2 regions of the Streptomyces sp. MB09-01 genome follow, and region 2 is predicted to be linked to the other one. Evidence: riboswitches for the same ligand, from Rfam matches in the RefSeq annotation. Region 2 holds a riboswitch; the other holds the start of a gene.

Region 1 (7,730 bases), on a different contig from region 2:
GCTGCCGCGATTGGGGGCGAAATCGAAACGGAAGTGCTGCCCCTCCACCGAGCGCATGGCAGCCACGATGCGCCGCCAGTACCTCTTCCAGTTCTCGGGGTCGGGCCGGCATCGGTGGGTGTAGTCGAAGCCGTTCATCTCCCACCCGAGCACGATCACCGTGTCCGGCACCCCGAGGTCGACCAGACGCTCGGCCAGCCGCCGGTAGTGGTGGTCGTGCTCACCCTGCGCGCCGGCGCGGATCAGCTCGGCGACCCGGTGGTCGGGGACGCCGCCCTCGTTGTGCTCCTGCATGGGCACGTTCAGGACGAACAGCCGATCGGCCCTCGCCTTGCGCCACCGTGCCCAGCTGCGCAGGGAATCGGGTGCTCCCTCGATGTTCGACCAGGTGTCGCCGGGCAGGTAGGTGTGCCCGGCGCGCAGGTCGGTACCCCCGAGCCAGCTCGAGAGTCCCTGCATCCTCTCGACGCCGGGCGAGCCGTAGTGGAGGTAGGCGCCCACGGCGACCTCGGCCCCGCCACCCGTACGGGCAACGTCCCGCGGCGGTGGCGCGAAGGCGCCCCCGGTGACGAGGAGGGCGGCTGCGACCGTACTCGTGCAGGCGCCCGCCAGCCAGCGGCCTCGATGGGACATGACACCTCCGTGAGCTCCGTGAACCGATCTGCCTGCCTCTGCGACGTTAGGCATCTCATCCGATTCACGGCCTGCCCGGTGTCCCGATCCTGGGCCATTCGCGGCAGTGGGCCGCCTCCGCTTGGCCCGACCGGGTGAAGGCCGCCACCCGGACGCGCCGCGACTTCGGCCAGGGGCGTCGTGCCGCGGCCGCTCAGCGCAGGGGCAGCACCATGACGTCGTACGCGGGGGACGCGTCCCCGTACTGAGCCCGGCCGACGTTCCGGTAGCCCCAAGCTCCGTACGCCGCCTGTGCGGGCGCTGCCTCAGGCTCCGGCCGCATCGTGAGCGCGATCCGCTCGGCCTCCAGGCCGGCTATCAGACGCCGGTGCAGCTCTGCGGCGATGCCCTGCCGGCGCCACCCCCTCCGCACCGCGAGCTCGGCGAGGTTGAAGGTCCTCCGGCCGGTCTCTTCCACGAAGGCATCCCCGAGGGGCGCCCGCACGGCGCTCCACCAGCCGGTATCCGCGGGGAGCCAGAAGCCGTACGAAAAGCCGGCGATCTCGCCGGAGGCCCGCGCCAGGACGAGGCGGAAGCCGTCCCGTGCCGCTTGCCGGCGCGCACGCGTGAGGAAGTCGACGGCGTCCTGGGGACCCTCGTCGTACGGCGCCTCCGCATAGACCTCCCCGTAGACGGGCACCACCGCATCCAACTGCCTTACGACCTCGTCGAAATCCTCGATCTGCTCGAACGCCACCACGGTCAACCCGGCCTCCCACACTGAGTGCAAACGCGCGCCCCGGCGGCTCTTCACCGCCCTCAGGGCAAGATCACGAAGTCAACCTAGAGGACGGCCCGGCGAGCACATCGATCACGGTCCCGGGCCGCGATCCTGCCCGCGGCCGTACGCCTACGCTCCTCACTCCCGCCCCCGACACCCGAAACGTCCCACCCGCACCTCCGGCTTCACCGCATCCGGCCCGCTACCGACAACCCGGCCACGCAGCGGCGCTTTCCGGACGTTCGTGGCGCCCGTACCCCGGCCCGCGACAGAGGGCCGGTGTTCGGGGCATCCGCGGGAGTGGCTGCGACACGCAGGCCGAGTGACACCACCGGGAACAGGGAGGAACCATCATGCTGATCACCGTCACCCGCTCGGGAGGCTTCGCCGGCTACGAGAAGCTCCGTGCCCTCAACACGTCGGGCCGTGCGGACGCGGCCGAGCTGGAGGACCTTGCGCAACGGGCCGTAGCGCCACTGGCCGACGGCTATCACTACCGGATCACCGTCGACGACGAGGTGCTCGATCTCCAGGACTCCTGCCTGTCCGACGCCCAGCGGGCGCTGATCCGCACCGTCCTGGACGAAGGCGCCTGACCGGCCTCACGGGGGCCGCGCCCGGAACCACCGGGCCGCGGCCCCGAGGAGACCGGCCCACGCCAAGGTGCCCCCGGGCCGCACGTTCCGGGGGCGCCCTGACGCCCGGTGCTACGGCGTGGTCGCCGCCATGGCGTAGCCGAGCAGGCCCTCCCTCGCGTAAGGCCCTTCGCAATCGGCTCTGTTGGAGACGAAGTGGTCGAAGACGGACGGTATGTAGCACCGGTAGAGGGGCACCGAGCCCGGCACCGCCTTGGTGTACACGTATTTGACCGCGCCGAGGGGCTGCCGGCCCTCGCAGCCCGGATCGGGGGTCAGCAGCGAATGGTCCGCCACCTTGCACTCGTAGAGCCGGACCGTGCCGGGTGCGGGGTCCCGCAGCACCTTCCACACCGCCTCGTGGGTGAACCCGGCCGGCAGGGGGCGTGAGGAGGCCAGGTGCCCGGCGTGGGGGCGGTAGCCGCGGACCAGGGGTACGTAGGGGGTGGTGTGGCCACGGGCGCCCTCCCACGTGCGCAAATAGCCCTCGGCGCCCTGCATGAGCTCGTCCACCACGTCCTGGCCGCCGGTCACCCGGATGTCCTCGATCCAGTCCGGAACGAGGCCGTAGTGGGTGCCGCCGCCGTCCGTGTTGACGTCCCAGACGCGCGAGCCGGTGACCTGGCGGTCGAGGACCGAGCCGCCGTCCGGGCTGCGGAAGGGGTACCGGACGGGGTTGCCGGCCGCGGCCCTGGGGCCGGGGAGCCAGGCGAAGCCGTTCATGTCGGTGCCGATGCCGTACCCGGCGCCGTACTTGGCGCGCAGGGCGGCATGTCTGCGCGCCTCGGCCGTGAACGCGGGAGCCTCGTACATGTGGCCGGTGATGAAGCCGCCCAGGCGGTAGACACGCTCGGTCCAGTTCTCGTCCATCCAGCCGTGCGTGGACAGGACGCCGGAATAGCGCTCGGCTTCGAGCACGCGCAGCGCCTGGTTCGCCGCCTTGACGCTCATGTGGTCGATCTCCAGCATCATGCTGCGCTTCATCATGCCCAGCACCGCGTACTCGCCCAGTGCGGTCAGGCCCCGGCGGTTGCACTGCGCTGCCTGCAAGGAAGTTCCGTACTGCGGGAGTTCCACACCTTCCGGCAGGGCGTCGCGAATCCGGGCCTCCGCCTCCGCCTCCGCTTGGGACGTTCCCGTGCCGCCCGTATTTCCGGTGTCCTCGGTCGTCCCGGTGGCGTCTGCGTGCTGATGGCCCTCTGCCGCCGGCCCGGCGGCGAGCCCGAAGCCGATCGGGTTGTCGTGCTCGGGGCCGGTGCAGGCCTCCGTGCTCCAGAAGGTCCCCGTCGACAGGAACTGGCCGGCGTTGATGGCCATGCCCTGGGTGCCCGAGTCGAACCGGACCCCGCACAGGGCGTTGTCGAACTTGTGGCACAGGAACATGCTGCGCACGCCCAGGCGGTGCAGTTCGTCCAGGCCGCGGTCGATGTCGGCCATGGTGCAGCGGGCGCTGTCCAGCACCTGCTTGCAGCCGAACGGTTCGGACGTCTCCACCCCGAGGACGACGGCGAGCTTGCCCTCCTGGATGACCTTGCGCGCCTGGTCGGGCTCGGTGACGACCCGGAACCAGCCCTTGCCCGCGCCGCCGTACATGGCGTCGACGTAGGCCTGGAGTTCGTACGTCTTCTGGATCTGGAGCCTGATCGCGGTCATCTCGTCGCAGCCGCGGTCCTTGAAGAAGTAGAGCGAGCAGATCACCCCGTTGGTGACCATGTCGTTCACCAGGATCCGCTGGCCGCCCCGCCAGGCCCGCTCCACCCAGGCGTAGTAGGTCTGCTGGTGGGTGGCGGAGTCATGGGCCGGCCAGTCGCGGAACGCCGGCCAGCCGTTGGGGTCGTGCCGGCCGTCACCGCCCTTGGTGATCATGTCGAAGAGGGCGAGGACGCCGTTCGGATAGTGCTCCGGGCAGTCCTTGAGGGCGTCCGTCACCCCCGCCGTGGAGAAGACCTTCCCGCAGACCAGCCGGCCGCCGAAGCCCTCGTCGGACATCAGGTGGACGTGCCCGTCGACGTATCCGCGGACCCGGCCCTGGGCGTCGGTCCCGGTGAACGGCTCCCCGGTGACGTTGACCTGCGAGTCCGGCGCCGGGCGCGCCACGGGCTCCCACCACTGCGGTCCCGCCGACGCGCCGGCGGCCGCGGGGCCGAGTACCAGGGTGACCATCGCGAGGACCAGGCCGGCTAACAGGTAGCGGCTCCGTCCGAAGGCTCTTCGTCGGTTCATCGCCATCCCTCCCATCCCTTTCACGAAGCGTTCATGACACTGCGGAGATGGTCTGCGGTCGCCGGCCCGCGCGATGCGGGAGCCGGGCTCAACCCGAGTGGTGCTGCACCGGTCCCGCCGCATGGGCGCGGACCAGGGCCACGTACTCCGCCGCCAGGCGGTGGCAGTCGCCGGGCCACCGCGCGGAGACGTAGTTGGCGTCCTTGACGGCGAAGCCGCGTCCGGGCCGGGCGGCGGTGTCGCGGACGGGCAGCGGCGGGCCGGCGAGGAAGTGGCGCGGATCGGCGAGCGCCGCGGTGACCTCCTGCTGCACGGTGGTGCTGTACGTGCGGTAGTAGCGCCCCAGCCAGAACCGCGTGAGGTTCCAGCCCGTCAGCTCCAGCAGGGACGTCAGGGCCGTCGTCCGCCGGCCGTGGAGGACCGAGCGCCCGGTGGCGGGATCCACGGCCCGGGCGGCGAGCAGTACGCCGTGGCAGACGGCCCCCACCGGCAGGCCCTGAGTGAAGATCCGGGCGAACAGCCGCTGGGCGGTGGCGTCCTCGAGCAGCGTCCGCATGCCGGTGGCGTGGCCACCGGGCACGAAGAGGCCCGTGATCTCGGCCGGGTCGACATCCGCGTACGAGCAGGGGGCGAGGAAATGGGGGTCCTCGGTGAGGCGCCGGTAGGCGGCCAGCTCGGCGCGGCGGGTCATCAGCCAGGGCGACAGCCAGGAGAAGCCGAGGTCCGTGAGCCTGGGGTCGGCGAGCGCGACCTTCCCGCCGGGGGTTGCGAACCGCACCTCGAAGCCGGCGTCCCGCAATGCGGCCCACGGCACCGCCGCCTCGGTCGGGTCGTAGTCGCCTGCGGGGAGCAGGAAGAGAATCACGGCGTACTCCTCTGAGCGGTGGTGATCAGGGCAGCACGCTTCCCCCGGCTTCCCTGGATTTTCCGGATTGCCCGGCATCCCGGCGCCCCGGGGGACCCTGATCCCCTCGGTGTCCGAAGGCCGACCTTAGGAGCGGCCCGCGGCCCCGTCATTCACTCCGGCGGCCAATGCGTTGACTTCCGAACCCGCCCCCCCCGCGCTCGTCCCACGGCGGCGGACGGTATTGACGGGGGTGATGTGCCCGCATTGACTGGCGGCCGTGTCCACCACCGGGTCGCCCTCCGTCACCGCGTCGTACGCCCTCGCCGTCCTGAGTGCGACGGCAGAGGGCAGCGGCGGGCCGTCCGGTTCCTGGGCCCTGCCCACGGAGCGGCTGGAGTACGGCGAGATGCGCGCCCTGTGGGACGAGGTGCTCCACGCCCGGAATGCCGGCCCGCACACCGGGCTCCTGGTGGGCGACCGGATCCGGCCCGAAGGCCTGCACATCCTGGGCCACCTCGTCCTCACCTCCGCCAGCCTCGCGGACGCCGCGCAGGCGGCCGAGCGCTACCACCCCCTGGTGAGCCAGGCGGGCACGGTGACCCTGCACCGTCGCGGCGGCGTCGGCCGGATCTGCTACCGGCCGACGGTCGGCCCGGCCGCCATGCACCCCCAGCAGGTGGAGGCGGTCGTCAGCAGCATGGTGCGGGCGGCCCGCTGGATCACCGGCGACGACTGGGCGCCCCTGGCCGCGTCGTTCGCCCACCCCCGCGCGGGCTCGGCCGAGCCCTACGCCCGGGTCCTCGGCTGCCCCGTCACCTTCGACGCCCCGGAGAACGCGATCACGGTCGCCGACGAGGACCTCGACAGGCGCCGCCCCCTCTACGATCCGACGCTCAACGCCCTGCACCGGGCTTACGCCGACCGGCTCCTGCACCAGCTGTCCGCCGCCACGGCGGTGACCGTGGCCGAGCGCGTACGGCAGTGGCTGGAACAGGCCGCGCTCGAGGACGCGGGTCCCGAAGGCCCTGCCAAGGAACTCAACCTCAGCGTCCGAACCCTGCGCAGGGCCCTGTACGCGGAGGGCACGTCATGGCGCGCGCTCCTCGACGCTGCCCGTCATGGTCGGGCGAGGTGGTTGCTGGAGACGACGGTCTTGCCGTTGGATCGGATCGGCTTGCTTGTGGGGCTGAGTGGTGCGACGGCTCTGGTTCGGGCGTTCACCCGGTGGGAGGGCATGCCGCCGGGGGCGTACCGCAGTCGGTTTCGGCCCGGGTCCGGCGGGTGAGGAACTTCACCGTGGGGCAAGGCCCCGGGCCGGCCGTCACCGTTGCTAGATTGTCCGGCGGTCGGATTCCTGGCCCCGGACGAGATGCGCCGTACCCGGTTACGCACGACGACGCGTGAGGTGCTGCACGAGCAGTGCCGTCCGTTGTCCGCACCCGGGCAGCGTTCTCGTCGAGCCAGATGGGCCGAATCCATGACCGTGCCACTTACCCGCAGCCTGTACCGGACGACCGCGCATGCCGTCGGCGGCCGCACCGGATCCGTCCGCACGGACGACGGCCGGCTGGACGTGCGCCTGGCCCCGCCGCGCAAGAAGGTGCCCGGCACCACCAATCCCGAGCAGTTGTTCGCGGCCGGTTTTGCGGCCTGTTTCACCTCCGCGTTTGCGGAGGTCGCCGCCGAGTTCGGGGCGGATGCCTCCGCCGCGCGCGTGGCCTGTGAAGTGGAGCTCGGCACCACGGACACGGCTGCGGGTTACGGACTTGCGGTGGTCCTCACGGTGAGTTTGCCGGGGTGGCGGGCGGTGGACCTTCAGCCTTTGCTGGAGCGGGCGGACGCGGTCTGTCCGTACTCGCAGGCGGTGCGGGGCAATGTGCCGTTGATGCTTGTGGCTGTGGATGATCTTGCCGTTGATGGCCGGGTCTGAGCCGGTGTCGGTGGGTGGTGTGCCGGTGCCGGTGCCCGGGTACGGTGCGTGGTTGCGGCGCGGTATCAGCCGCAACGGCGGACCTGTTGTCGAGGACCGTGAAGTGGTGTGGTTGCAGGCGGGGTTGTATTACGCCGACAGTCGGGGTTTTGCCGGGACGACGTCCGTCGACGGCTCGCAGGTGCGTTTCCACCACCTCAGGGGCGAGCCCGGTGAGGATGTGGGCGTTTTCCGGTGGGAGGGTGTCAACCTGGTCGAGCGGGGCACCAACGCGGATGGCAGTACCTTCCTGGAGATCTGGACTCCGCTGTCCGGCGCAGCCGGTGCCGCCGGTTCCTGGTCCGGCCCGGACCACCAGGTGGTGCGCGTCGGCCGGCACGTGGTGCACGTCGATTCCGATGCGGGGACGTACTGGCGGCTGTGACCTCCCGCTGGTGACCTCCCAGGTGTGGCCTCCCGGCGGTGGCTTCCCGCCTATGGCCTGCCGCCGGTGACCTGCCGCCTGTGGCTTCCCGTGTGGCCTCCCGCGTGTGGCTTCCCGGCGGTGGTCCTGCGGTGGCCGCCATGAGCGGCGATGCCGGCTTCACACCTGCTGGAGCGGCGCGGGTCCGATGGCGCGGGGTGTTAGGGCGATGTCCAGGACGGCGCCGGCGCCGTGATCACACGAGCCACACTGTGATCGTGGCATCGGGGGGAGGGGCC
Region 2 (7,730 bases):
CAGGCGGAGCAGGAGAGCGCCGGCAGGCAGCACGGCCACGGGGAGCATGAGGCTCCGGCCGATGCGCTGCATGACGGCCATCACGCCAGCGCCCTTCTTCTTCTCGGCCGCGGGGGCGGCAGCCGTGGTCACAAGGTCCTCCAGTGGGCAAGGCGCCGCCAGGGGGGAACGGGGACGGCGGCGTCTTCGAAAGGGGGGATACACGGGGGCTCGAACGCGCCTCGTGGTCTACACCAATTGTGGTGTAGACCAGTTGTAACACGGTGAGGGATAGATAAGGAACCTTCGATTTCCTGTGGCCTGGATCACATGTCCCGGTGGATGCAGAAGGGCCCCCGGATCGTGATCCGGGGGCCCTTGACGGACCGGGTTCCCCACCCTGCCGGGGAGCGGGTTCAGGCCTTCGTGGTCTCCGCCTCCATCGCCGCGATCTCCTCGTCCGACTCCCGGCCGGGCGTCGCGAGGTTGAACTTCGTGATCGCGAAACGGAACACCACGTAGTAGACGAGCGCGAAGCACAGGCCGATCGGGACGATCAGCCAGGGTTTCGTCGCCAGCCGCCAGTTGATGACGTAGTCGATCAGGCCCGCCGAGAAGCTGAAGCCGTCGTGGACGCCCAGCGCCCAGGTCACCGCCATCGACACGCCCGTCAGCAGCGCGTGCACCACGTACAGCGCAGGCGCGACGAACAGGAAGGAGTACTCCAGCGGCTCGGTGATCCCGGTGACGAACGAGGTCAGCGCCACCGACAGCATCAGCCCGCCGACCTCCTTGCGTCGCTGCGGCTTCGCGCAGTGCGTGATCGCCAGCGCCGCCGCCGGCAGTGCGAACATCATGATCGGGAAGAAGCCGGACAGGAACAGGCCCGCGTCCGGATCGCCGTGCAGGAACATGTTGATGTCGCCGTGGTACGTCTTCCCGTCCGGCGCCGTGTACGACCCGAACTGGAACCACATCGGCACGTTCAGGAACTGGTGCAGGCCGATCACCAGCAGCGCGCGGTTCGCGACGCCGAAGATGCCCCCGCCCCAGGAGCCCAGCCCGCGCAGCCAGTCGGAGAAGCTCTCCAGCGCGCCGCCGACCGGCGGCCAGATCCACAGGCAGAGCGCGGCGAAGGCGATCGCGGCGAACGACGTGATGATCGGGACCAGCCGGCGGCCGTTGAAGAACCCGAGCCAGTCCACCAGCTTCACCCGGTGGTACCGCTGCCAGAGCCAGGCCGCGAGCAGGCCCATGATGATGCCGCCGAAGACGCCCGGGTTCTGGTAGGTGAAGGCGATGAAGGTGTCGTTCTGCCCCAGGCACCCGCCCCCGACGTTCCGGCTCCCCTCCGGGCACTCGTTCGGGAACGCGTGCAGCACCCCCCGGTAGACGAGGAAGCCCGCCGTGGCCGCGAGGGCGGTCGAACCGTCCGCCTTCTTCGCCATGCCGATCGCGACGCCGATGCAGAAGAGGAGCGGGAGGCCGAGGTCGGGGTCGAGCAGCGCCCCGCCCGCGCCCGCCATCACGTTGGCGACGTCCGTCCACTGCAGGCCGTCCGCGCCGAAGACGTCCGGCTGTCCCAGCCGCAACAGGATGCCTGCCGCGGGCAGTACGGCGATCGGGAGCTGAAGGCTCCGCCCCATTCTCTGCAGCCCTTGGAACAGGTGGTTCCGCCACGACGGGCGTGGCGCTGCTTCGGAGATGCTCGCGCTCATCGGCGTCCTCCCTGACCGGCCCGTTTTTGGCTGCCGCAACACTTGCGGCACACTGGTGTAGACCAGTTGTGGGCAGGTTGCTGCTGATCGTCATCATTCGGCAGGGGCCGGGCATGCGCTCGTGTAGATGCGCCAACCGTGCGTTACCGTGACAAAGCGGACCGTACAGGTGGCTCTCCGTGTTACCGGCCGCGCCGAGACTCGTTCTTCGAAACACTCAGGGAGAAACACATGGCCACCAAGGCTGAGAAGATCGTCGCCGGGCTCGGCGGCATCGACAACATCGAAGAGGTCGAGGGCTGCATCACCCGCCTGCGCACCGAGGTCGTCAACCCCGACCTCGTCGACGAAGCCGCACTCAAGGCCGCCGGCGCCCACGGCGTCGTCAAGATGGGCACCGCGATCCAGGTCGTCATCGGCACCGACGCCGACCCGATCGCCGCCGACATCGAAGACATGATGTGACCCGAACCCCTTGAGGCCGGCCACACGGCGGACCCCGTCCCGGAACCACCCGGACGGGGTCTTCGCGTTCCACCACAGGGACTAGGCTCGGAGCCATGTCTCGCATCGACGGCCGTACGCCCGAACAGCTCCGCCCGGTCACCATCGAACGCGGATGGAGCAAGCACGCCGAGGGCTCCGTCCTCATCTCCTTCGGAGACACCAAGGTCTTCTGCACCGCCTCCTTCACCGAAGGCGTCCCGCGCTGGCGCAAGGGCAGCGGCGAAGGCTGGGTCACCTCCGAGTACTCGATGCTGCCGCGCTCCACCAACACCCGCGGCGACCGCGAATCCGTACGCGGCAAGATCGGCGGGCGCACCCACGAGATCTCCCGCCTCATCGGCCGCTCGCTGCGCGCCGTCATCGACTACAAGGCCCTCGGCGAGAACACCATCGTCCTGGACTGCGACGTCCTCCAGGCCGACGGCGGCACCCGCACCGCCGCCATCACCGGCGCCTACGTCGCCCTCGCCGACGCCGTCGCATGGGGCCAGCAGAAGAAGCTCATCAAGGCCGGCCGCAAGCCGCTGACCGGCACCGTCGCCGCCGTCAGCGTCGGCATCGTCGACGGCGTCCCGCTCCTCGACCTCTGCTACGAGGAAGACGTGCGCGCCGAGACCGACATGAACGTGGTCTGCACCGGCGACGGCCGTTTCGTCGAGGTCCAGGGCACCGCCGAGGGCGAGCCCTTCGACCGCAAGGAACTGAACGCCCTCCTCGACCTCGCCGCCGGCGGCTGCGCGGACCTGGAAGCCATCCAGCTGGGCGCACTCGAACTCTAGGCGGCAACCGCCGGGCCCGGCCCGGCGTCTAGCAAGACACGGGCGCACGGTGTCACAGCCGTGCGCCCGTCCACGCATCCGAATCCTGCTCCCGGGGAGAACCGCATGAAGCTCCGCCTCGCGGCCATAGCCGTGGCCGCCGTACTGACCGTCCCGGCCCTGTCCGCCTGCGACGCGATCTCCACGGCAATGGACTGCGCGAACACGGCGGTGGCCATCACCGACGGCGCGAACGACCTCCAGCAGGCCGTCTCCCAGGCGGGCAACAGCCCGCAGGACGCCCAGAACGCGCTCGACCAGATCGAGGCGAACCTCAAGAAGATCGGCGACCAGACGGACAACACCGACCTGGGCAAGGCCATCGACTCGATGAACACCGCGGTGAAGAACGTCCGCACCTCCATCGAGAGCGGCAACAGCGTCCCGGACATCCAGCCGGTCGCGGACGCGGCCAGCGAGATCTCCAAGGTCTGCACCCCGGGATAATGGCCGCATGACCTCGACGCCCAGCCGCCTGATCCTGGCCACCCGCAACGCGGGCAAAGTCTCCGAGCTCCACGCCATCCTGTCCGAAGCCGGCCTGCCTCACGAGTTGGTCGGCGCGGACGCGTACCCGGAGATCCCGGACGTCAAGGAGACCGGGGTCACCTTCGCCGAGAACGCCCTCCTCAAGGCGCACGCCCTCGCGCAGGCCACCGGCCTCCCGGCGGTCGCCGACGACTCCGGCCTCTGCGTGGACGTCCTGAACGGCGCCCCCGGCATCTTCTCGGCCCGCTGGGCCGGTGCGCACGGAGACGACAAGGCGAACCTCGACCTCCTGCTGGCCCAGCTCGGGGACATCGCCGACGAGCACCGCGGCGCGCACTTCTTCTGCGCGGCCGCCCTCGCCCTCCCCGACGGCACGGAACGCGTCGTCGAGGGCCGCCTCCTGGGCACCCTCCGCCACGCCCCGTCCGGCACGGGCGGCTTCGGCTACGACCCGATCCTCCAGCCCCTGGGCGAATCCCGAACCTGCGCGGAACTCACCCCGGCGGAAAAGAACGCCATCTCCCACCGGGGCCAGGCCTTCCGCGCCCTCGTCCCGGTGGTCCGAGAACTCCTGGGCTGACGCGCGACACGCCGAAGGCCCCGTACGCAACCGGTACGGGGCCTTCGGCGTTGACGTGCGGTTGGGGGGACTCGAACCCCCACGGGTTTTACCCCACTGGGACCTAAACCCAGCGTGACTGCCAATTCCACCACAACCGCGACATGTCGCCCCATTCAGACATTGAGTCCGACCGGGCTGCGCTCAGTCTAAGGGGAGGGCGGGAGCCTTGGCGTGAGGGTTTCGGCACCACGTGTCCGTCAACGAGTGGCAGTTGGGGCGCGGGCCCCATGCGGAAAGCGGAGCGGCCCGCGCCGGGTCGGTGCGCCGCTGTGGTGGGCGCGGGTGGGTCAGATGCCCAGGTCCTTGATGATCTTGGCTACGTGGCCCGTGGCCTTGACGTTGTAGAAGGCGTGCTCGACCTTGCCCGCCTCATCGACGACCACCGTGGAGCGGATGACTCCGGTGACCGTCTTGCCGTACAGCTTCTTCTCGCCGTACGCGCCGTACGCCGCCAGGGTTTCCTTCTCCGGGTCGCTGACCAGGGTGACCTTCAGGCTTTCCTGCTCGCGGAACTTCGCCAGCTTCTCCGGCTTGTCCGGGGAGACGCCGATGACGTCGTAGCCGGCCGTGGCCAGGACGGCCAGGTTGTCCGTGAAGTCGCAGGCCTGCTTCGTGCAGCCCGGCGTCAGCGCGGACGGGTAGAAGTACACGATCACCTTGCGGCCCTTGTGGTCGGCGAGCGAGACCTCGTTGCCGTCCGCGTCGGGCAGGGTGAAGGCGGGGGCGGTGTCGCCCGGCTGGAGTCGCTCGCTCATCTGGACAGTCTCCTCAAGAGGGGATCGGTACGTCTCGAGACTAAGCTGACAGACTGTTCACCGGGGACTACCCCCCACCGGACCACGACGACGGAGGCAGCGCGGTGCCTGAAGCCAGGACTCCCGCACAGATCGAGGCGGACATCGTCCGCCGCCGCGAGCAGCTCGCCGAGACGCTCGACGAGATCGGCGTGCGCGTGCACCCGAAGACGATCATCGGGGATGCACGGGCCCGGGTCGCCTCGACCGTCGACCACACGGCCGGGCGGGCCTTCGTCACGGTGAACCGCATCGTGACGGACCTGCGGGACGGCCTGCGCAACGAAGACGGGACTCCGCGCCCCGAGCGGATCGTGCCGGTCGCCCTGCTCGCGGTGGGTGTCGTCGGTGTGCTTGTCCTGTCGGCACGACGCAGGCGCGCGTGACCCTGAGCGGCACGGGGCGGGCGCGGGCAGGTAGGTTCGGATCGTGAGCGAGAACACCACCCACGACAAGCTGCCCATCCGCATGCTGCACGACCGCGTGCTCGTGAAGTCCGACCTGCCGGAGGGCGAGCGCCGCTCGGGCGGCGGCATCCTGATTCCGGCGACGGCCGCGGTGGGCAAGCGGCTGGCCTGGGCCGAGGTGGTCGCGGTCGGGCAGAACGTACGGACGGTCGAGCCCGGGGACCGGGTCCTGTACGACCCCGAGGACCGCGCCGAGGTCGAGGTGCGGGGCGCGACGTACGTGCTGATGCGCGAGCGGGACCTGCACGCCGTGGCCGCGGAGCGGCTGGAGGGGTCGGAGGACTCCACCGGCCTGTACCTGTGAGCGTGCGCGCGCTCCCGAGCTGAGTCGAGGAAGGGCTGGTGGCCTTGGTCACCGGCCCTTTTCGCTGCCTTTTGCTACGGTGGAGGAGAACCCGACGAGACGCGCCGTACCGGGTACGACAAGACGACGCACCCCGTATCGCTCGATGTCTCGGAGGTGCCGTCATGGCCTGGGTTCTTCTTGTCGTCGCCGGTGTGATCGAAGTCGGCTGGTCGATCGGCATGAAATTCACCGAAGGCTTCACCCGGCTCTGGCCCAGCGTGTTCACGGGCGCCGGGATCGTCGCGAGCATGGTGCTGCTGTCCTACGCCGCGAAGACCCTGCCCATCGGTACCGCGTACGGGGTGTGGGTGGGCATCGGCGCCGCCGGCGCGGCCGTGCTCGGTATGGCGGTGCTGGGCGAGCCCGTCACCGCCTCCCGGATCTTCTTCATCTGTCTGCTGCTGGTCGCCGTGGTGGGGCTGAAGGTGACCTCCGGTCACTGACCGCCCGCGTCGGCGGTCATTCGAGGAACGCCGACGGTGGAGGGCGCTGGCCGTCGGCCGGCCCGCCGTCGGCGCCCTGGGTGCCCGTCGTCCCCTGGGTGCCCTGGGTGGTGCCGCCGTCGTCCTGACCGCCCTGCGTCTGGCCGCCGTTGTTCTGGCCCCCGTTGTTCTGACCGCCCTGGTCCTGGCCGCCGTTGTTCTGGCCGCCGTTGTCCTGTCCCCCCTGGTTCTGGCCGCCGTTGTTCCGACCCCCTTGGTTCTGGCCGCCGTTGTCGCGGCCGCCGTTGTCCTGTCCGCCCGTGGGCCGGGTCGGCCGTAGCGGCGGCGTGGGCGTGAGCTCGTCGTCCGGCGTCTGCTGCGGAGGGTTGGATTCCGGGGAGGGCGGCGGGGGCTGCGCCCCGCCCGGCTGGAGTTCCAGGTCGAAGTCGACGGGGTCGGTGCCCTCCAGGGCGGTCTTCGTGTAGGCGGCCCAGATCCGGGCCGGGTAGCCGCCGCCGCCGATACGGGGCTCGCCGAGGGCGCCGTAGAGCGACTGCAGGGTTCCGGTGTCCGGGTCCTGGCCCATCATCGAGACGACCGTGACGAGGTTCGGGGTGTAGGCCGCGAACCAGGCCGAGCGGTCCAGTTCCCCGGTGCCGGTCTTGCCGGCGGCCGGATGGCCGGCGGCGAGGGCCGCCGTACCGGTGCCGTTGTCCACGACGCTGACCAGCATGGAGGTGGTGGTGTCGGCGGCTTCGCGGCCGATGGCCTGGGCGGGGGTGCGCTCGGGCAGGCCGATCGTGTCGCCGCCCTTGGTGATCTTCTCCAGGAAGGTGTACGGGGTGCGGCGGCCGTGGTCGGCGAGGGTCGCGTAGGCCTGGGCCATGTCGAGGACGCTGGCCTGCATCGTGCCGAGCGCCATGGCGGGGCCCGGAACGAAGTTGGGGGTGTCCTCGGGGATGCCGAGGTCGATGGCGGTCCGCTTGACCTTGCCGGTGCCGACGTCGACGACCATCTGGGCGTACACGGCGTTGACGGAGAGGTCGGTGGCGGTGTTGACGGTGATGTTCCCGTACGAGACCTGGCCCTCGTTCTCGGGGTTGAAGCGGATCCGGCCGCCGACGACCGGGCGCCTGTTGTCGCCGTTGTACACGGTGTTCGGGGTGATCCGGCGGCCGTCCTGGGTGCGGGAGCCGTTCTCGACGGCCGAGGCGAAGACGAACGGCTTGAAGGTGGAGGCGACCTGGTAGTCGTGCCGGGTCGCGTTGTTGACGTACTGCTTGGTGTAGTCGATGCCGCCGTACATGGCGACGACCTTGCCGGTGGCCGGGTCGATGGAGACCCCGCCGGCGCGCACCAGCCGGTCCGCCTTGCGCGTTTCGGGGTCGAGCTTGCCGACCATCTGTTCGTCGACGGCGGCGACGAAGGCGTTCTGGCGGCGCTTGTCGATGGTGGAGGTGATCCGGTAGCCGCCCTCGGCGAGGGTCTTGTCGTCGAGGATCTTGTTCTCGACGATGTAGTCCTTGATCGCCTCCACCAGGTAGCCGCGCTGGCCGGACAGGCCCGCG

What was found. Region 2 has a riboswitch for guanidine ahead of PV721_RS26070 (DMT family transporter). Riboswitches for the same ligand answer to the same signal wherever they lie in the genome.
Positions count from the first base shown of each region.
Region 1: it holds a riboswitch for guanidine, as region 2 does, so the genes downstream of both, PV721_RS19880 (Ohr family peroxiredoxin) here and PV721_RS26070 (DMT family transporter) in region 2, are expected to answer to the same signal.

Region 1 covers NZ_JARAYQ010000088.1:22,482-30,211, forward strand. The annotation lists gene PV721_RS19850 (glycoside hydrolase family 26 protein) at 1-633, opposite strand, end outside; gene PV721_RS19855 (GNAT family N-acetyltransferase) at 827-1,372, opposite strand; gene PV721_RS19860 (protealysin inhibitor emfourin) at 1,747-1,989, shown strand; gene PV721_RS19865 (hypothetical protein) at 2,101-4,191, opposite strand; gene PV721_RS19870 (type 1 glutamine amidotransferase domain-containing protein) at 4,340-5,116, opposite strand; gene PV721_RS19875 (AraC family transcriptional regulator) at 5,376-6,383, shown strand; guanidine-III (ykkC-III) riboswitch at 6,440-6,501, shown strand; gene PV721_RS19880 (Ohr family peroxiredoxin) at 6,576-7,028, shown strand; gene PV721_RS19885 (hypothetical protein) at 7,015-7,452, shown strand.
Region 2 covers NZ_JARAYQ010000139.1:148-7,877, reverse strand. The annotation lists gene PV721_RS26120 (PTS transporter subunit EIIC) at 1-81, opposite strand, end outside; gene PV721_RS26115 (PTS transporter subunit EIIC) at 396-1,697, opposite strand; gene PV721_RS26110 (PTS glucose/sucrose transporter subunit IIB) at 1,836-2,162, shown strand; gene rph (ribonuclease PH) at 2,258-2,983, shown strand; gene PV721_RS26100 (hypothetical protein) at 3,089-3,469, shown strand; gene rdgB (RdgB/HAM1 family non-canonical purine NTP pyrophosphatase) at 3,477-4,091, shown strand; tRNA gene PV721_RS26090 (tRNA-Leu) at 4,148-4,231, opposite strand; gene bcp (thioredoxin-dependent thiol peroxidase) at 4,421-4,888, opposite strand; gene PV721_RS26080 (DUF3618 domain-containing protein) at 4,993-5,313, shown strand; gene PV721_RS26075 (GroES family chaperonin) at 5,357-5,698, shown strand; guanidine-III (ykkC-III) riboswitch at 5,762-5,831, shown strand; gene PV721_RS26070 (DMT family transporter) at 5,863-6,183, shown strand; partial or broken gene PV721_RS26065 (transglycosylase domain-containing protein) at 6,200-7,730, opposite strand, start outside.